4 regions of the Cupriavidus sp. C1SS-2L genome follow, and region 1 is predicted to be linked to each of the others. Evidence: predicted binding sites of a transcription regulator. Region 1 holds the regulator's gene; each other region holds the start of a gene.
The links. The regulator FNR, encoded in region 1, switches genes on or off when oxygen is low (the NO sensors DNR and NnrR bind a similar motif). The targets are predictions, from matches to a motif close to TTGATNNNNATCAA.
Positions count from the first base shown of each region.

Region 2: the regulator FNR is predicted to act here: its motif matches at 3,771-3,784, upstream of ACIGJG_RS05880 (universal stress protein).
Region 3: the regulator FNR is predicted to act here: its motif matches at 1,527-1,540, upstream of ACIGJG_RS05730 (universal stress protein).
Region 4: the regulator FNR is predicted to act here: its motif matches at 2,789-2,802, upstream of ACIGJG_RS25190 (universal stress protein).

Region 1 is NZ_CP172708.1:2,268,083-2,272,990, reverse strand. It holds gene ccoP (cytochrome-c oxidase, cbb3-type subunit III) at 1-853, shown strand, start outside; gene ccoG (cytochrome c oxidase accessory protein CcoG) at 903-2,375, shown strand; gene ACIGJG_RS10515 (FixH family protein) at 2,460-2,675, shown strand; gene ACIGJG_RS10510 (hypothetical protein) at 2,672-2,917, shown strand; gene fnr (fumarate/nitrate reduction transcriptional regulator Fnr) at 2,960-3,685, opposite strand; gene ACIGJG_RS10500 (sulfite exporter TauE/SafE family protein) at 3,765-4,520, shown strand.
Region 2 is NZ_CP172708.1:1,244,802-1,249,709, forward strand. It holds gene ppsA (phosphoenolpyruvate synthase) at 1-1,837, shown strand, start outside; gene ACIGJG_RS05870 (purine-nucleoside phosphorylase) at 2,228-3,091, shown strand; gene ACIGJG_RS05875 (universal stress protein) at 3,171-3,632, opposite strand; gene ACIGJG_RS05880 (universal stress protein) at 3,906-4,346, shown strand; gene ACIGJG_RS05885 (carboxypeptidase-like regulatory domain-containing protein) at 4,349-4,908, shown strand, end outside.
Region 3 is NZ_CP172708.1:1,219,183-1,224,090, reverse strand. It holds gene ACIGJG_RS05735 (universal stress protein) at 1-290, opposite strand, end outside; gene ACIGJG_RS05730 (universal stress protein) at 563-1,402, opposite strand; gene ACIGJG_RS05725 (DUF1488 family protein) at 1,633-1,911, shown strand; gene ACIGJG_RS05720 (hypothetical protein) at 1,937-2,719, shown strand; gene ACIGJG_RS05715 (chemotaxis protein CheB) at 3,151-3,498, shown strand; gene ACIGJG_RS05710 (ArsR/SmtB family transcription factor) at 3,727-4,050, shown strand; gene ACIGJG_RS05705 (ArsI/CadI family heavy metal resistance metalloenzyme) at 4,062-4,544, shown strand; partial or broken gene ACIGJG_RS05700 (hypothetical protein) at 4,525-4,717, shown strand.
Region 4 is NZ_CP172709.1:1,630,823-1,635,730, reverse strand. It holds gene ACIGJG_RS25205 (cation:proton antiporter domain-containing protein) at 1-764, shown strand, start outside; gene cysK (cysteine synthase A) at 862-1,779, shown strand; gene ACIGJG_RS25195 (universal stress protein) at 1,812-2,642, opposite strand; gene ACIGJG_RS25190 (universal stress protein) at 2,906-3,361, shown strand; gene ACIGJG_RS25185 (hypothetical protein) at 3,455-3,970, shown strand; gene serA (phosphoglycerate dehydrogenase) at 4,106-4,908, shown strand, end outside.

The DNA.
Region 1 (4,908 bases):
CGTGTGGTGCGTGTGGCTGCTGTTCTCCCAACGCAAGGTCACCAAGGTCGCCAACGGCGGCGATGACACTGGCCATGTCTGGGACGGCGATCTGCGTGAACTGAACAACCCCTTGCCACGCTGGTGGATGTGGATGTTTCTGCTGGCCTGCATCTTTGGCCTGGTCTACCTTGTCCTTTATCCGGGGCTGGGCTCCTATGCCGGTGTGCTGAAGTTCTCCACGCAAGGGGAACTGGCTGCGAACCAGCAGGCGCAGGAGAAGCTGCAGCACGATATCTATGCCAAGTACCTGAACATGGATATCAAGAAAGTGGCGGCGGACCCGCAGGCACGCGAGATCGGCCAGCGTCTGTTCCTGAACTACTGCGCGCAATGCCATGGCTCGGACGCGCGTGGCAGCCGCGGTTTCCCGAACCTGACGGATCATGACTGGCTCTATGGTGGGGAACCCGAAACGATCCAGCAGACCATCACCAAGGGCCGCAATGGTGTGATGCCGCCGTTTGCGTCGACCATCGACGGCAAGCTGGCCGGTGACGTTGCGCAGTACGTGCGTTCGTTGTCGGGCCTGTCGTCCGATCCGATCCGTGCATCACGTGGCGAGAGCACCTTCAAGTCCACCTGTGCGGCATGCCATGGCGCGACCGGCAAGGGCAACCAGGCGCTCGGCGCACCGAACCTTTCCGACAATGTGTGGCTGTACGGCAGCTCGGAAGGCAGCATCGTCGAGGCGATCCTGAAGGGCCACAACAACCACATGCCGGCGCACGAGGAAATCCTGACTCCGGAGCGCATCCGCATGCTGACGGCCTACGTCTGGGGCCTTTCGAATACCGGAGGCGCAGGGCAATGATCACAGACTCAGGCCCGGGGCGCGCCGTATTGCATAAGGGGGGGCGCCCATGAATGCACCCGGGACAGAATCGCTGGCCCGGACGGCTGGCCCGCAAGGGCCGGCGTCGGCGCCTGTCGATACCTCCGACGAGACGCTCTACGAGGTTCGCCGCAAGATCTATCCGCGCTCGGTGACGGGGGCGTTCTCCAACTGGCGGGTCTGGATGGTTCTCCTGACCCAGCTCATCTACTACGGCACGCCCTGGCTGCAATGGAATGGCAGACAGGCCGTGCTGTTCGACCTTGGCGCGCGCAAGTTCTACATCTTTGGACTGGTGCTCTGGCCGCAGGACGTCATCTACCTGGCCGTCCTGCTGGTGATCTCCGCGCTATCGCTGTTCCTCTTCACTGCGCTTGCCGGGCGGCTCTTCTGTGGCTACGCATGTCCGCAGACGGTCTACACCGAGATATTCATGTGGATCGAGCGGCATGTCGAAGGCGATCGCTTCGCTCGGATCCGGCTCGATGGCGATCCGTGGAGCGTGCGCAAGTTCCGGCTCAAGGCCACGAAGCACTTCCTGTGGGTGGTGGTCGCGCTGTGGACAGGATTCACGTTCATCGGCTACTTCGCGCCGATCCGCGACCTTGGCAGTCAGGTGCTTGCCTTCTCGCTAGGGCCGTGGCAGGCATTCTGGATGCTCTTTTACGCGTTCGCCACGTGGGGCAACGCTGGCTTCATGCGCGAACAGGTCTGCAAGTACATGTGCCCGTATGCGCGGTTCCAGAGCGTGATGGTCGATCGCGATACCTATGTGGTGACGTACGACGTCGGTCGCGGCGAGCCGCGCGGCAGCCGGTCGCGCAAGGTGGACCACCATCAGGCGGGACTCGGGGACTGCGTCAATTGCAGCATCTGCGTGCAGGTGTGCCCGACGGGCATCGATATCCGCGACGGACTGCAGTACGAGTGCATCGGCTGCGGCGCCTGCATCGATGCGTGCAACCAGGTCATGGACAAGATGGATTACCCGCGCGGGCTGATCCGCTACACGTCCGAAAACGCGATGCGCAAGGCGCTGTCCGCAGCGGTTGCGCGCAAGCGTCTGGTGCGTCCGCGGGTCATCATCTACTCGGTCATCTGGCTGGTACTGGTGGCGGGCTTCGCAGCCTCGCTTGCGCTGCGCACGCCGTTGAAGGTCGACATCATTCGCGATCGTGGTGCGCTGGGCCGGGAAGTGGATGGACGCTGGATCGAGAACGTTTATCGCTTGCAGCTCATCAACACGACTGAGGCGCCTATGCGTATCAGCGTGCGTGCTGAAAGCGATGACCTGAAGAACCTGACCGTCGAATACGATCCGGATGCGCAGGCCCTGGCGCCGACCTCGAACAAGCTGGTGCCGATCCGGATCCGCGTGCCGATCGATGATGCCGCGCAGGGTACGCACAAGATCAGCGTGACAGTGACCAGCGAAGGTACGGGGCAGGGTAGTGCGCAAATCAGGCAATCTACCAGTTTCATCGTGCCGCGCAATTTGTAAAGCTAAAGGCGGTTGCAGCGCATCGGCGCTGTGCCGCACCAACCGCGAGCGCCCGGACAAGGCGCAGACGAAGGGGGCAAGACGATGCAAGAGGGCAATCCGTGGTGGAAGGAGCCGTGGCCGTGGCTGCTGATGAGCGGCCCGTTGCTGGCGATGGTGGCTTGCGGCGTAACGATCTGGCTGGCTTCCGCGAATCCCGACCGGCCTGTGGTCGAAGGTGTCGCACGCCATGGTCTGGTGGTCGAAAAGGTAGGGGCTTCCTCGGGTGGTGCCAAGGCGCCCCAAGCGAGGCAGCCATGAGGCTGCGCTGGCTGATGTGGGTACTGTGGCCAGCGTTCCTGATGGCCGGCGTAGCGACGGCGACGGTGTTTTCCGTGGTCGATCCCGGTGACCTGAATTTCTTCGGCCAGCCCATCGAGGCTTCACGCGAGGCCGTCTACACGATCGGATTCCTGCTCGCGTGGGTCTTCTGCGCGTTGTCCAGCGGCTTGACGCTGTACACGATGCCGACGAAGCTCAGCGAAACGGACGAACTGGAGTAAAAGGGAGGGCGGCCGCCTTGCCACGCAAGGCGGCCGTCTGCTTCAGCAGGAACGGCTGTAGACCTGCTTGATGCCTGCCATGTCGACGAGTTTCACATGGCGCTGGCGAATCTGGATCAGGCCGGCTTCGGCAAAGCGCGAGAAAAGGCGGCTGACGGTTTCGAGTTTAAGCCCGAGATAGCTGCCGATTTCTTCGCGGCTCATGCGCATGACGAACTCGGTCGAAGAATAGCCACGCGCGGAGAGTCGTTCGGACAGGTTGATCAGGAACGCGGCAAGGCGTTCTTCGGCGCGCATGGAGCCCAGCGTGACGAGCATGAGTTGGTCATTCGAGATTTCCTTGCCCATCAGGCGAAGGAACTGCTGCTGCAGCGATGGCAGGTCCATCGAAAGCGACTGCAGGTCGGACAGGCGCACAACGCAGACTTCGGTATCTTCGAGTGCGGTTGCGTCCGACGCGTGCTGCATTTCGCCGAGGCCGTCGAGGCCGACCACCTCGCCGGGCAGATGGAATCCGGTGATTTGCGAGCGGCCGTCTTCCGTGGTCACATGCGTTTTCAAGGTGCCGAAGCGGATCGCATAGACCGCGGTCAACGGATCGCCCATGCGGTACAGGGTCTCGCCCTTGTGGACGCGAACGCGTTCCTGCACCAGAGTGTCCATCTTCTGCAGGTCTTGCTGGTTCATGCCCACCGGCAGGCACAGTTGCCCCATGCCGCAAGTGGAGCAACGGGGCGACATCTCGGTGACGGGAATGGATGTTAGCAATTGGAACCTGCGAGTAATGAGCGGCGAGGGCGCAATGTATGCATTTTAACGCGCGATGTGATGCGGTAGGGAGTTGCAGTTGACATTTGGTGTGCTTCTCAGTGTTTTCATGCTAGCCCTGCTGGGTGGCTTTCACTGCGCTGCCATGTGCGGCGGCGTTGCGCTGGCTGTCGAGCAGCGTGCCGGGGACGTACCGGTTGCCATGGTGCGCCGGCGGCAGGACTGGGTCGTGGAATTGCTCGTCATGCACCTCGGGCGGATTTCCACCTACATGGTGCTTGGCGCGTTGCTCGGCGGGGTGGGTGCGACGGCCTGGCGGCAGGACTATCTGCCGGTGCAGCGCTGGCTGTTCGGGGCGGGCAGCGCCATGCTGCTCTTGTCCGGTTGGAGGCTCCTGCGTGGCGAGGCGTTTTCCATCGTCTGGCTGGAACAGCTTGCGGCGCGGGCCAGCAGGGCCATTGCTGCGGGCATGGCGCGTCCTGGTCGGAAGCCGCCGGTTGGCGTAGTGCGGCGCGGTGGCCTGATCCGGCGCTATGGAACAGGTCTGGCGTGGGGCCTGGTTCCCTGTGGCATGGTCTATGGTGCACTGGCGCTCGCGCTGCTGGCCGGAAATGCGCCGTCCGGGGCGCTGGTGATGGGCGCATTTGGCCTTGGCACGCTGCCGAATCTTCTGGCGCTGTCCAGTTTTTCGGGACTCCTGCGGGCCTGGTCGCGCCGGAGACGGGTCAGGATGGGAGCCGGGGTAGCAGTCATGGCGTTTGGGGCGATGGGTATCACCCGTGCGGTGTTATTGCCACATTCGCTGGCCGAGCATGGCTTCTGCCTGGTGTTCTAAGGCCCGGGGCGACGCGCTGTCGCCGCGTAGTGGTTGCAGGCGTGGGCGGGAATGCCATACAATCCTCTGCATTGCGGTATCGCGCGGCGTGTTTTCCGAGCGGCGCCTGGCAGCCCTTCCAAAAAAAGGGGCGCGCCCAGGGTTTCGGGCAATGAGCTGACATTTCGGCGCCGAACCCTTCCGCAGTCCATCCGGTTCAAAAGATCTGGTTTCAAAAGTCCGGCTGGCACTGCGACCGTGGTGCGGTCATTGCTGGCCCTGCTCCCGATATCCGTTTATTTTCTTGCGGCCTAGGCGGACGTTCGCCGGAAGCCATGTCCGTCCATTTGGGCGCGTGCAAGAGGTTCGTGCACTGGTACTTGCCGGTGACCGGATGATCTCCTGCCGG
Region 2 (4,908 bases), 1.0 Mb from region 1:
CGTCGGTGTGCAGCGCATGGTGCGCTCTGACCTGAGTGGCGCTGGTGTGATGTTCTCCATCGATACCGAAACCGGCTTCGATAAAGTGGTTCTCATCAACGCGGCATGGGGGCTGGGTGAGAACGTCGTCCAGGGAGACGTCGATCCCGACGAGTACGAAGTGTTCAAGCCGTTGCTGTCAGATCTTTCCCTCACGCCTATCGTCGGGAAAAAGCTGGGCACCAAGGCCAGGAAGCTCATATACACAAGCGATTCTACCTGCCCGACAAGGAATGTATCCACGACCTCAGGAGAACGCGAAGCTTTCGTGCTGAGCGACGAGGAAATCCTCACGTTATCGCGTTGGGCCTGCGCGATCGCCGATCACTACCGCCAGCCCATGGACATTGAATGGGCGAAAGACGGCAAAACGGGAGAGCTATTCATTGTGCAGGCCCGCCCTGAAACCGTCCAGTCACGACGCGAATCAAGTGCGATCAAGACCTATCGTATCAAGAAAGCTGGCATGCCATTGGTTACCGGTGTAAGCATTGGTGATGCCATCGCGACCGGTCCTATTTGTGTCATCGAGAATTTGCGAGAGATGGGGCGCTTCGTCGATGGCGCTGTGCTCGTGACACGGACGACCGATCCCGACTGGGTACCTGTAATGCGGCGCGCGGCTGCAATTGTCACCGACCAGGGAGGGAGAACTTCCCATGCGGCGATAGTCAGCCGGGAGCTAGGGCTTCCCGCAATTGTCGGGACGGGCAATGCAACTGGCGTGCTGCATGAGAAACAGGATGTGACGGTGTCTTGTGCCGAAGGCCGGGAGGGCTTTGTTTACGAAGGTATCGCCGAGTACGAAGTCGAGGAGATCGATTTTGGCAGTATCCCGACGACCCGCACCAAAGTCATGCTGAATTTGGCAAATCCGGCGGCAGCATTTCGCTGGTGGCGAATGCCCGCCGACGGCGTCGGGTTGGCGCGGATGGAGTTTGTAGTGAGCAACCATATCAAGATCCATCCAATGGCGCTGGCGCGCTACGACACTCTCAAGGACGACACAGCAAAGCGAACCATCGCTGAGCTGACGGCTGCTTACGCCAGCAAGACAGAGTACTTTGTGAGCCGGCTCGCGCGTGGATTGGGAAGGATTGCCGCCGTGCAATATCCGCGACCTGTGCTCGTTCGCATGAGCGATTTCAAGACGAATGAATATGCGCGGCTGATTGGTGGAGCGGAGTTCGAACCTACGGAGGAGAATCCCATGCTCGGATTCCGTGGGGCTTCAAGATACTATTCACCCCTCTATCGGGATGGGTTTGCCTTGGAGTGCCAAGCGATCGTCCGCCTGCGCAAACAAATGGGCTTAAACAATGTCATTGTCATGATTCCCTTCTGCCGGTCCACCAAAGAAGCGGATCTGGTGCTCGAGGTAATGGCGGAGAATGGCATCGTGCGCCACAAGGATGGACTTGAGGTCTACGTGATGTGCGAAATTCCGTCCAATGTCATCCTGGCAAAGGCTTTCGCCCAACGCTTCGACGGCTTCTCGATTGGCAGCAATGACCTGACACAGTTGGTGCTCGGCGTGGATCGCGACTCGGCCAATCTTGCTGGCTTGTTCGACGAGGAAGACGACGCGGTCAAATGGATGATCCGGAACGTTATTACACAGGCGCATGAGGCCAACGCCCACGTGGGCTTGTGCGGCCAAGCGCCGAGTGATCACCCTGATTTCGCCGGATTCCTTGTCCAATGCGGAATCGACTCGATCTCCGTGACCCCCGACAGCTTCCTGGCAGTTAAGCGCGCCGTTGCTGCGGCTGAAGCAGCTATCGCGTCAGTACGCTGAGCAGCGTTGGACCGAGTGCGTGTCGCATCGCTGCTTTGATATTCGGCAACAACAGCCAACGCCTATTGGTTCTACATGCGCCGCTCAGCAATTTTGAGCAGCGCCTGCATGGGCTTGCTGCCCGGCAGTTGGGAGGTCTTCGCCTCATCCCCAGCTTGAGGCCTCCCGGCGCGGACACGAAACAGGCTGCCAACACGCAGCCGGTGAGAGGCGGGTAGGGAGATGATCTTTGGACCTGGGCAGCAGTACCTGTGCGAGCGATCCGGCGGTGGGTTTTCCTTGTCGATCACCGCCTGTGCCAAGCATTGCTGCCTCGGCCGCTCTTGCTTCCACCGAAAAGCGAGCGATGCCATTTGATGATACCAACCTCGACATACGGGAGCAGGTGCCATGACTCTCACGCTGCCATCGTCGGCGGACGCGCCTGATCAGACCGAACAGGCAGTTCAACGAATTCGTCAACACGTCGGCGAATTCCGTCCCCAGATTGGCCTGATTCTTGGTTCCGGGCTCGGTGGTTTGGCGCGAGCGATCGAAAATGCCATTGCCATTCCCTATGCGGCGCTGCCGGGATTCCCGCAATCCCTGGTTGAAGGCCACGCCGGTGAAGTCGTTCTGGGTCGGTTGGGTGGGGTGGAATTGATGTGCATGCGAGGGCGGCAGCATTTCTATGAAGGGCATGGCACGACGGGTATGACGCAGGCGGTCCGTACAATGAAACGGATGGGATGCGACCGGTTATTCGTGACCTGTGCAGCTGGCTCGCTCCACCCCGAATTGGAACCTGGCCGGTTGGTAGCGATCAAGGACCATATTAATCTGCTCCCCGGCAATCCATTGATCGGCCCCAACGATGACCAAATCGGGCCCCGTTTCTGCTCTATGGCGAACGCGTACGACACGGTCTTACGGCAAGGGTTGCAAGATGTCGCGCAGGCGCTGGGACTGCCTTGGGCCGAAGGCGTCTACGTTGCGTTCAGCGGCCCGACATTCGAGACCGCTGCCGAGATCCAAATGATGCAAGTCATCGGTGGCGACGTCGTGGGCATGTCGACAGTTCCGGAGGTGATCAGCGCACGGCATTGTGGCCTGCGCGTGCTTGCCATTGCTTGCATTACCAACCTGGGCGAGGGGATCGGAAATGAAGTCCTGTCTCACGAGCTGACGTTGCAGTATGGATCCATGGCCTTGGTAGACCTGCAGCGCCTGATAGTGGGCTGGTTCGAACAACAGGCCGCCACAGCTAAGCGTTGAGAGCGGGACATATCTGGCGATTTCCTCTCGCCTCCATTGCGCCAACCAATCTGCCGAATAGAGCCACCAGAATCGCCGGTCATGTTTCGTCTTCCGGTTCGCTGCGGACAAGAAGCACGGGCTTGATGCTCTGGCTTACGACCCCCTGTGCAACGCTACCCATGACAACGCGTGCCACCCCGCGGCGCCCGTGTGTACCAAGGGCGATTAGGTCCGCGTTGCAGGTGGCCGCACGCGACAGTATCGTCTGGGCAATGCGCCCTTTTGCCACAGGTTTTTCAATCAGCTCCACCGAATGGCGCACGCCAGCAGCTTTCAGGAGAACTCCGCATCCGCTAAGGATGTCTTGTCCATAAGCCTTCATGTTCCGGAGCAGGTCCTCGCGGTTGATGAAGGCAACCTCTAGCAACGCTTCACTGTCGTCGACGACGTAGATTACCTTCACTTCGGCGTTGCTGCCCTTTGCAAGATCGATGACGGCCAAGAGCGCCAGGCGAGACGCATGACTGCCGTCGACCGCAACGAGAATCTTTTTGTACATACCACTTCCTCCAGGTTCATCAGCATCGATGGGGTGGCGCCGCACATGCTATGAAGGCTAGATGGCGCGTGGTCGACCGGGTTGACCCACCGCAAATCTCCCGGCGTGGACCGTTGTGGCCAGGGCCAAGCCAGTAAGCTGATATGCATCAAGGACTGTCGGCTCAGTGGATATAGCTTGAAACAGAGTGGACAGGCGGATGTGTCCTGCGACTTCGCGCCGGTCGATTCAATGCGGTGCATCAGGTTTGGCTGCTTTCGAATGGAGGATGCGATGCAAAATATTGTCCTGGCAACTGATGGGTCGGCCTACAGCGATGCTGCTGCTCGATGCATTGCGGAACGGAAGTTGTTCCGTGACGACATATGCGTGCATGTGGTGCATTGCCTGCCCGACGTGTCAGGCGAGGTGAAGGCCTATATCAACAGGCAGGACATCGAAGCCTGGCATACCGACGAAAGCAGCAAGGTCATGAAGTCCGCCATCGACATCCTGCAGGGGGCAAACGTGCAAACACTCTGGCACGCCCTTGTCGGCTTCGCGCCCGAGCGCATCGTCGCATACGCCACCGCGGTCAAGGCCGAGGCGATCGTCATGGGTACGCACGGACGCGGTGCATTCCTCGACGCCATCGTGGGGTCGGTAGCAAGCCGCGTGATAGCACATGCGGCATGCCCCGTGGTCCTCGTCAGGGCTCTGCGTAGGCAGGAGTAGCCATGGTTGAGACCACTATTTCGTTGAGAAGAGAGCAGTCCTCGCAGCGTATCGTGCGCGGTCTGGCTGTGCCTTTGTGTTCAGCTGCCGTGGCCGGCATGATGCTGCTTCAGGCGGCCGTTGCCATGACGCTGCCCACTAACGCTCCCCCGCTGAGGCAAGCGGACGGGATCGAATATCTCTCGGGCGGCATTGGAAGCGACGAGGCCAGCGTCATGCGCGGCCTTGCCCCACAGTTCAAGGTACGGTTGCGCTTCCTCGACAGCGCCGACGGCAGCGCATTGTCAGATGTATCCGTCACGCTGTTCAACGCTCAACGGGACATCGTTCTGCAGGTGGTCAGTGAAGGGCCATACCTCTACCTGAATCCACCTCCAGGTCCATATCGCGTGCTCGTCCGCTACGGCAAGGCGATTGCGTGCCATCACTTCCACGTAGCTGCGCGCGGGCATGCGACCGACCTTGTGCTGCGCCTGCCGACACGTGCTCTCGCAGGGGACGCGCAGCTGGCGACACCCGGGCCCGACGGGCGCGCTGGGTGCCGTGGCACCACCCCATGCTG
Region 3 (4,908 bases), 1.0 Mb from region 1:
TCGTCCTCGACAACATGGTGCGTAAATGGCGTACCGTATGCCGTCTGGCTGACGGTTTCACCGAGCAGCTCGCCGGACGCCGCCGTTTGCGCCAGGCGCCTGCGGCGCGCGCGTTCCGCGAAAGTTGCTGCGTCCTCTCCGGCGCGAAAAAGCGGATCCATTCGTATGCCGGTGGCACTGACCCCGACCACGTGCCCGCCAAACCGCGCGGCGAGCTCCGCTGCCATCCGCACCCGCGCTTCGCAGCCGTCATCTGTGCCAAGCGCGACCAGTACTGTTCTGTAGTCCATCTGCCCCCCTCCCAGGAATCGACCACCCGAACTATCCGGCGAATCTCGCGGACAGCGCGCAGGACCGCCAGTGCCCGGTGCCGCCGCAAGCGCACACGGCCTGCACCGATATCGGAACCGACGCCCGCGGCGTGGGCGGCCGCAAGAAATTGGGTACCGACGTGCAGGCACAACTGGACATCACGGCGCCCCACATCACCAAGTGCCGGACAGTCACCTGTAACCGCGCGAATGAATGAACGTTCAGGGCCATGTTGATCCCCATTAATCCGTCAATGCGACAGCAGCACCGGCACGGTCATCGACTCGAGGAGCGTACGTGTTACGCCGCCGAGCACCAGCTCGCGCATCCGGCCGTGCCCGTAGGCACCCGTGACGATCAGGTCCGAGCCCTGATCCGCGGCAAACGACAGCAGCATTTGCCCTATATCGTCACCGTCAGCCGCAGTGAGGTCGTGGAGCGTGGCCTGCACCTGATGCCGGGCCAGCCATTCGATCGCATAGCGCGGCGGCGAGAGCCATGGATTGAGCGCCAGGTCCAGCTGGTTCCAGGCGACAACGTCGACGGTCTGCGCACGCCGCAGGAATGGCAGCGCATCATGAATGGCTCGCGCGGCCTCGCGGCTTCCGTTCCATGCGACGAGGATGTTCTTCCCCGGATGCGGAAACACCCCCGCATAGGGCACGACCAGCACCGGGCGACCGCATTGCAGCACCACCGACTCGACGAAGTGATGCCCAGCGAAGGCATCCTTGTCGGCAGGATTGTGCTGCCCCAGTACCAGCAGGTCCGCCGTGTGGGCCTGCGCAACCACGCTGTCGGCCGCAGCCCCCTCCGGCGCATGCCATTCTGTCGGGATCAGCAGTTCGTCCGTCGCGCCAAAGAATGCATGGCGTGCCACTTCGCCGATGTGCTTATGCCATTCCCGATAGGAGTCAAGGTAGCGGTCCCCATCGACCAGATAGCGAATGGAACTGGGATCCGCATGGCCCATCGCGAACAGTCCAATCAGCGTTGCGTGAAAGTCCTGCGCCAGCCGGACAGCGATGTGCAGCCGCTGGTGCGTGCGGCGGCTGGCATCCAGGTGAACCAGGATGGTGGCATATTCCATGGCAATCTCCGTTGCACGGTGTGATACATCAGCATCTGCAATGTAGGTCGCAGCGCATCCGCGCAGTTGTCGCACGTCAAGGCTCGCGATGGTGGCCGCCAAGGATGCCCAGCCCGCGTCCGGCTTGATAAGCATCAAGTCCTGCTGTGTCGTGGCATCTAGCCTTCAGGTATCGGACTCCGCCGCACGCGGAGCGGCCCGGATCCATCGCAGTTGAGCAGGTTGCCGCCATGAGCCAGATTCTCTTTCCCGATTCCGTACCGGCTTATTGCGCGGCAGGTCCCAGCTTGCAGTGCCCGGCACAGATCGACGGCGCCGCCGCCACCTTCGAGATCACGGCGGAGGCGCTGGAAGACCATTTCGGGGCACGGTCGTATCTCTATGAAGATCTGGCTTCCGCCTTTTCGTCTCATCGCAAGGCCATCGAGAACGTCGCCCGTAGCATGTTCGAGATGACGGGCGCACATAGCATCGTCCTGCATAGTGGCCATTTCCGGTTTTCCGCCTAGTGCGAGTGCTGGCTCGCCGATCGCCATGCCTATCGAACTGCAACGGTCACCACGTGCGCACGCGGGAAGCTCCGACAATTCGCGGGCGGTCCCCGGCACTCCTGCCGAACAGGATCTCGCGCATGCCGCTGCCCCGGCCGTGCCCGGGCGAGGCGCCTTGAAACGGGCATTCACTGTGCTGGCCCGCCGGTCGGCACTGATTCTGCTGTGTCTGGCAACTTGCCGTGCGGCTAACGGTGCAGGACCTTCGGCGGCCTCGATCCCATTGCCGGCAAGATATGCGCAACAGGTGGCACGGATCGGGCATGAGGGCAGCATGGATCGAGCAGGCCGCGTCGCGAGTGAAGCGCAGATGCCCGTTGGCGTCGGCGCCTGCGCCGCGCTCAAGCGGCAGCATGCGGCGCGTCAGCCCGCGCCGGCCCCGGACGATTCCGATGCCGCAACGCGCCATGCCTATGCGTCGGCCACGAATGCCAACGGCGTCGCCTACTTCAGTGGCAGCGCGGATCCGGCGCAGGCCATCGACATGCGAGACATCGCCGGCCTCTACAATCTCTGCCTGGTTTTCGCCGGCAAGCAACGGGCATGGATCGCCGGGGTGAAAGCGAATATCTACAGCGCCAATGGCACGCTCGTATTCCAGACGTATGCCGACGGCCCATTCCTAATGCTCCGGCTAACCCCCGGTCGCTATCGCCTGGTCGCCGAATACGATGGCAGCGTGGTTGACACCGTCCTCCGGGTGCCGAGGCATGGCGCCGCTGCGCGCATGCTGTGGTGGCCCGACCTGGCCAGCCTGGTAGTTTGAATGCGCCGTGACTTCATTGCGAAGCCAGGTCCCGGTGCGGAATGCCAATCGTCATCATGGATGACGCAAGGCCGTTCCGGACATCACGGTCCTGTGCTTCGCTGATCGGAGGAAACCACTCTGATCGACGCGAAAAGCCGGATCCCCGATCTCATTCCTGCCGGGATCCCACTTGCGGCAAATCGAGGCGAGTCGTCGCGCATGGGTGGAACCAGATTCGAATGGGAAAGGGATCCATCAAGGCAGAGACAGCGCATCGACTTTGAATGACTCGTGACCGCCCAAGGAATTCAGAAAACAAATTGCGCTGATGGAGTCCGCCGCCCGGGACAGGAGCAATTCGCCAACGGAGACATCTGACCCGCTCGCGCAAGTCTCGACTTCGACGCCCGCACCATCCGTCCACGTATGGCAATGCCGTTGTCGGCGTCGTGCTGATTGGCGAACTCAACGACGGCACGGCCGGACTGATTGCCATTAAAGACCGCGGAGGTATTGCGATCATTCCGGCCCCCTTGGAAGCTGCTTCGCCGTCCATGCCTCGCAGTGCGCTCGCACACGTGAAAGGGGACTACTGTTGCAAACTCGATGAAATGGCAGAGCTCTTCATGCACCTGGCGGCCGACCATCCTGTGCCGCGAGACTGCGGCCTCGATGAACTCATGGCGATCGAATGCCGCATCGCCGCGAACGTTCCGGGCAGCGAAGACTGGCGGCGGCAGCGAGAACTGAGTGCTCCGACTGACCTCAACTGTCCAGCCTGCCAGTGCGTACTCTAACAATTGCAGGACAAGGGATTGCCGCGGTTTCGGTGCGGCGCGGGACATGCCTTTCGCCAGGCTCATGTGTCCCTGCGTGTGCGCCAGGCGGCGCGAGCATTATGTGCAGACACTAAAGACCGGTGGCACGCAGCACCGAGCGCCTACGAGCGGGGACGTCAAGCTCCTAATGAGTCATGTCGCGCGAAGCCACTTGCCTTTATTTCATCTTTCTAATAAAGTGGAAATATGGAAGAACAAGACATTGTCCGTTCCCTGGCCGCCCTGGCACACAACCTCCGCCTGCAAGTCTTCCGGATGCTGGTGGTTGCGGGTCCGGCAGGTTTGACCCCCGGGGTCATCGCCGAACAGCTCGACGTGCCGGGCACCACGCTGTCGTTCCACCTGAAGGAGCTAATGCACGCGCACCTGGTGACGCCGCAGCGTGAGGGCCGAAATCTGATCTATCGGGCGGAGTTCGATCAGATGAATGCGCTGCTGGGCTTCCTCACGGCCAACTGTTGTCAGGGCGGGCCCTGCCTTGATGTGAGCGAAATCTCCTGCAAATGCTGACGGAAACTGCCATGAAGCGATTTCACATTCACCTCCACGTCGACGACCTGAACAAGAGCATTGCCTTCTACTCGAGGCTCTTCGCGGCTGAGCCGACGCGAGTGGAGAGCGACTATGCGAAGTGGATGCTGGAAGATCCGCGCATCAATTTCGCAATCTCGACACGAGGGGATCACGCAGGCGTAGACCATCTCGGGTTCCAGGTGGATGACGCTGCCGAGCTGGTCGAGCTGAAAGCACGCGCCGAAGCAGCCGACATGGCCGTGCTCGACGAAGGCGCGACGACCTGCTGCTACGCGCGCAGTGACAAACACTGGATCACCGACCCGCAAGGGATTGCATGGGAGCACTTCCATTCGCTCGCCAACATCCCCGTTTTCAGCGAAAGCAAGCAGGACGAGTCAACCGCGACGAACTCCGCCTGCTGTCCACCCCGCGCGCCGCGTGGCAAGGCACTCGGCATTGCCGTGAAATCTGACACTTCTTGCTGCTAGGAGCGCAACCGTAACGAAAAGAGCCTACAACGTCCTGTCCATCTGCAGGCAGCTCGGCCCACTCGATTCGTGCCGAGGGCCTGCTGAACCATCTCGGACAAGGCCGCTTCAGGGGCTTTTCGGCTGGTAGCCACCCGAGCGGGGGCGTGAACCGTCTCTTGAAGCTGACGGTCTCCTTGAAGTCCGCCGCGCTGCCGATCCGACGCAGATCCGCCCATATCCCCTTGTGGTACGACACGACATTGCGATCCGTCCATGGCGTGGTCACGTTGCCCATAACGCCGTTGTAGTGGGCAAACTGCGATATCTCGAGGGCTTCTGCCGAGCTCATGCCATGAGCCTTGGAGAGCCGGGCGGCCAGCTA
Region 4 (4,908 bases), on a different replicon from region 1:
CGCTGGTGCTGGCGTTCCGCTATCCGCTCAATACCGCGCTGACTGTCTCGGCCAGCCTCGCGCAGATCGGCGAGTTTTCGTTCATCTTGGCCGGGCTCGGGCTCTCGCTCGGCCTGCTGCCGGCCGAGGGCATGAGCCTGGTGCTGGCGGGTGCGCTGATCTCGATCGCGCTGAACCCGGTGCTGTTCGCCCTCAACGAGCCGTTCCGCCGCTGGGTCCTCAAACGCTCGGCACTGGCCCGGCGCCTGGAGCAGCGTGGCGACCCGTACGCTGAATTGCCGATGACGACCGAGCGCAAGTATCTCGAGGGCCAGGTCGTGCTGGTCGGCTATGGCCGCGTGGGGCGTCGCATCGGCAGCGCGCTGCAGTCGCGCGGCATTCCGTTCGTGGTCGCGGAGCAGAACCGCGAACTGGTGGAGAGCCTGCGCAATCGCGGTATTGCGGCGGTTTCGGGCAACGCGGCCGATCCCGCCGTCCTGATCCAGGCCCATATCGCGCGTGCCGCCATGCTTGTGGTCGCCATTGCCGATCCAATCGATGTCAGGCAGATGGCCGATACCGCCCGCACGCTCAATCCCTCGATTGAGATCGTCCTGCGTACGCACAATGAAGACGAGTCCGTCATGCTGCGCAAGGAGGCAATCGGCACGGTCTTCTACGGCGAGGAAGAACTGGCCAGGGGCATGACGGCCCATGTGCTGGAGCGCTTCGCGCCGGGGCCGCAGGCATACACCGATGGCCATGCCGCGGGCCACGCTGCATGACGCATGCGACCAAGGCTCTGTGAACTTTAATAGAATCCCGGTCTGACACGCATTCGCGCCGCGGTTCGCCGCGCCCGCACAACCCTCCGGAGACAACATGAAGGCAGACAACATCCTGCAGACCATCGGCAATACGCCGCATATCCGCATCCGACGGCTGTTCGGAAACGGCCACGAAGTCTGGATCAAGTCGGAGCGGTCCAACCCGGGCGGCTCGATCAAGGACCGTATCGCGCTATCGATGGTGGAAGACGCCGAACGCCGTGGCGTGCTCAAACCCGGTGGCACCATTGTCGAGCCGACCTCCGGCAATACCGGCATCGGCCTGGCGATGGTGGCGGCAGTCAAGGGCTACAAGCTGATCCTGGTGATGCCGGACAGCATGTCGATCGAACGCCGCCGGCTGATGCTCGCCTACGGCGCGACCTTTGACCTGACCCCGCGCGAGAAAGGCATGAAGGGCGCAATCGCCCGCGCCGAGGAATTGATCGCCTCGATCCCCGGCGCGTGGATGCCGCAGCAATTCGAGAATCCGGCCAACATCGACGTCCATGCGCGCACCACGGCGCAGGAAATCCTGGCGGACTTCCCGGAAGGCCTCGATGCACTGATTACCGGCGTGGGCACGGGCGGCCATATCTCGGGCTGCGCGCAGGTGCTCAAGCAGAAATGGCCGCAACTGAAGGTGTTCGCCGTGGAGCCGACGGCATCGCCGGTGATTTCGGGTGGCGCGCCCGCGCCGCATCCGATCCAGGGCATCGGCGCCGGTTTTATCCCGGAGAACCTGAAAACCGACCTGCTCGATGGCGTGATCCAGGTCGATGCCGAACCAGCGCGCGAGATGGCGCGCCGCTGCGCGCGCGAAGAAGGCATCCTGGTTGGCATTTCGTCGGGCGCGACGCTGGCCGCGATCGCGAGCAAGCTGCCTGAACTTCCGGCCGGCGCCCGCGTGCTCGGGTTCAACTATGACACCGGCGAGCGTTACCTGACGGTCGAGGGCTTCCTGCCGGCCTGAGGCTTTACCGCGCGCCAACGCGCTGGCAATCGTCAGTGCGACATGAACAGCGGCACGCCGGCGCGCCGCACCAGCGTGCGCGTGGTGCCGCCCAGCACGCGTTGGCGCAGGCGGCTGCGGCCGTAGCCGCCTGCCACCAACAGGCCGGCACCGAGTTCATAGGTTAGCCGCAGCAGTTCATCGCCGGGCTGTCCGCCACGTTCGACACGCAGCCAGGCCTCGATCCCGTGCGCGGCCAGCCACTGCAGCAGCCGTTCCCCGCCTGCTTCCTTCTCGTCTTCGCCACTGGCGCCGGCCACCACCACCACGGTTACATAGGACGCCTGCGCCAGCAGCGGCAGCGCATCGCTCACCGCGCGCGCGGCTGGCTGGCTGCCATCCCAGCCCACCAATGCATGCCCCTGCGGTGCCAGCGTGGCACCGGCCGGTACCAGCAGCATCGGACGCCCCGCATTGAGCAGCGCGTACTCGGCTTCCTCGGCCATCAGTGCGGGGGCGTTGTCGCCAGCCTGCAAAGCCGGCGGCAGAACCAGGTCCGCAAATCGGCCTTCCATCGCGAGCGCCCAGCCCGTCTCCGCCTCGACCACCGCGTGCCGGCACCTCATGCCGCTGCCCGATGACGTGACCGCAGCCTGCAGCGCCGCCAGGTTCTCATCCACGATGCGCTGCAAGCTTGCCGCCGCCTGCTCGGCGTACTTGCCGGCCTCGTCGCCGGCGCCGCGGAACGGCTCGAGCTGCGTGCCCGTTGCGGTCAGCCCGACCAGCCCCGCCCCGAAGTGCCGGCACAGGACCAGCGCGGCGTGCAAGCGCGCCGCGCGCGCGGGATCGTCGCCCAGCGCGACAAGGATTGTCTTGTAGTCCATCGGTTCATTGCTCCTTGCAAAGGCGTGAGTGCGACGCTGCGGACCGCCTGGGACGTGAACCAGTGTAAGCATTTGCCGGCCAAGGTGCTTGACGGGCATCAATGCGGCACGACCGAACCGTGATGCCGCGTCTGCCGCAGCAAGCCTTGATGCACATCAAGCCGACACCTTCAGATGCACCTACGCTGAATCCAACGCGTTCACGCGTACCGGCAACCATTTGCCACTCCTGACCATCCGCCGTCACACTCCGGAGATCCGCCATGTATCAACGCATCCTGCTCGCCGTAGATGGCAGCCAGTCTTCCGACCTGGCGTTGAGCCAGGCCATCACAATCGCCAAGGCCACGGGGGCGGAGGTCAAGGCCCTGTTCGTCGCCGACGACAGCGACGCGTTTTTCGACGTCGCCTACTTCGACGCCAAGGCCCTGATGCAAGGTATCCTGACATTCGGCAACAAAGTCCTTGCCGAGGCCGCGAGCAGGCTCGATGCAGCCGGCGTCAGGCATGTGACCCAACTGATCGAAAAGCCGGTGGCACCCGGGCAGATTTCGTCAACCATCGTCGCGCAGGCCGATACCTGGAACGCAGACCTGATCGTCTTGGGCACCCACGGCCGGCGCGGCGTACGGCGTCTGTTGATGGGCAGCGTCTCCGAGGGCGTGGTGAGCAAATCCAACCGCCCGGTGCTGCTGATCCGCAGCGAGGTCGAGGGCTAGTCCCGCGCCGCCGACTGCAGCCGGCGCTATTGCGCACGCCGTGCCACAGGCCGGACAATCCGGGCATGCGGGATTTCCCCGCGGGAGCGCACGATGCGAATCCGCCTGGCCACACTGGCTTGCATGGCAGCCCTTGCCTTGAGCGCCTGCGCGTCGCTGCAACCGGAACAGACCGGCCAGCGACTGATCGGCAGCGACCAAGGTGCCGTTCGCGGTACATTGGGGGAGCCCACCGATACCTTCAGGTTTCCGAACGGCACGTCCCGCTGGCTCTACTCGGGGCAGCCGCTCGGCCACACGGTCTATGCCGCGGACTTTGACGCGACCGGCAAGCTCGTCAGCTATCGGCAAATGCTGACGGAAGCCGAAATCTATCAGGCGCAGGTCGGAGTCTGGACCAAGCAGGAAGTGCTCGAGCGCTTCGGCAAGCCACGCGAGCCCACGCAGTACTACCCGCTGATGAAGCGCGAGGCCTGGACCTACCGGATGTACAAGGACGGCTACCAGACCGCCCATTTCAGCTGCTACTTCGACGACAACGGCGTGCTGCAGCAAAGCATGATCATCGTCGACCCGCTCGGCGGCGACCGACGCGGACGCTCCCGGTAGGCTGAGCGGCTCCCGATGGTGCCAACGTTGGCGGAAGGGGCACCGGGACCGCGGCAGCTTTTTCGCGCAGAATAGACATTGCCGCGCCGCAGCAGAGGCTGCCGGCGCGCACCTTGTTCTCTCCGAGTCCTATTCTTGCGCGGAAAACTGAACGTGACGACTGCGATCCTGCTCGAAAACATCCATGCAAGCGCCACGGCGCGCCTTGGCGAGGCCGGCCTGACGGTCGAGCGCCGCACCGACGCGCTGGCCGGCGACGAACTGCGCCAGGTGCTGGCAAGCCATGACCTCGTCGGCATCCGCTCTGCCACGCACCTGCGCGGCGACGATATCCGCAGCGCGCCCGCCCTGCTCAGCATCGGCTGCTTCTGCATCGGCACCTCGCAGGTCGATCTGGACGCCGCGACCGCGGCTGGCATCCCGGTCTTCAATGCGCCGTTTTCGAACACGCGGTCGGTGGCCGAGCTGGTCGTGTCCGAGGCCGTGATGCTGCTGCGCAAGATCCCGGAGAAGAATGCGCTAGCTCATGCCGGCAAGTGGGCCAAGGGCGCCAGCGGCGCGTTCGAGGCGCGCGGCAAGACCATCGCCATCGTCGGCTACGGCAATATCGGCTCTCAGGTCGGCGTATTGGCGGAGTCGATGGGTATGCGGGTGGTGTACTACGACGTGCTGGCCCGGCTGTCGCTCGGCTCGGCGCGTGCCGCCGGTACGCTCGAAGAAGCCGTGTCGCAGGCGGACGTGGTCACTCTGCACGTGCCCGCTACGGCCCGCACGCGCAACATGATCGATGCCCACGTGCTCGCCTGCTTCAAGCCGGGCGCGATCCTGATCAACGCATCGCGCGGCACCGTGGTGGATATCGATGCGCTTGCGGCGGCACTGCGCGACAAGCGCCTGGGCGGCGCGGCAATCGACGTGTTCCCGGAAGAGCCGAAGAC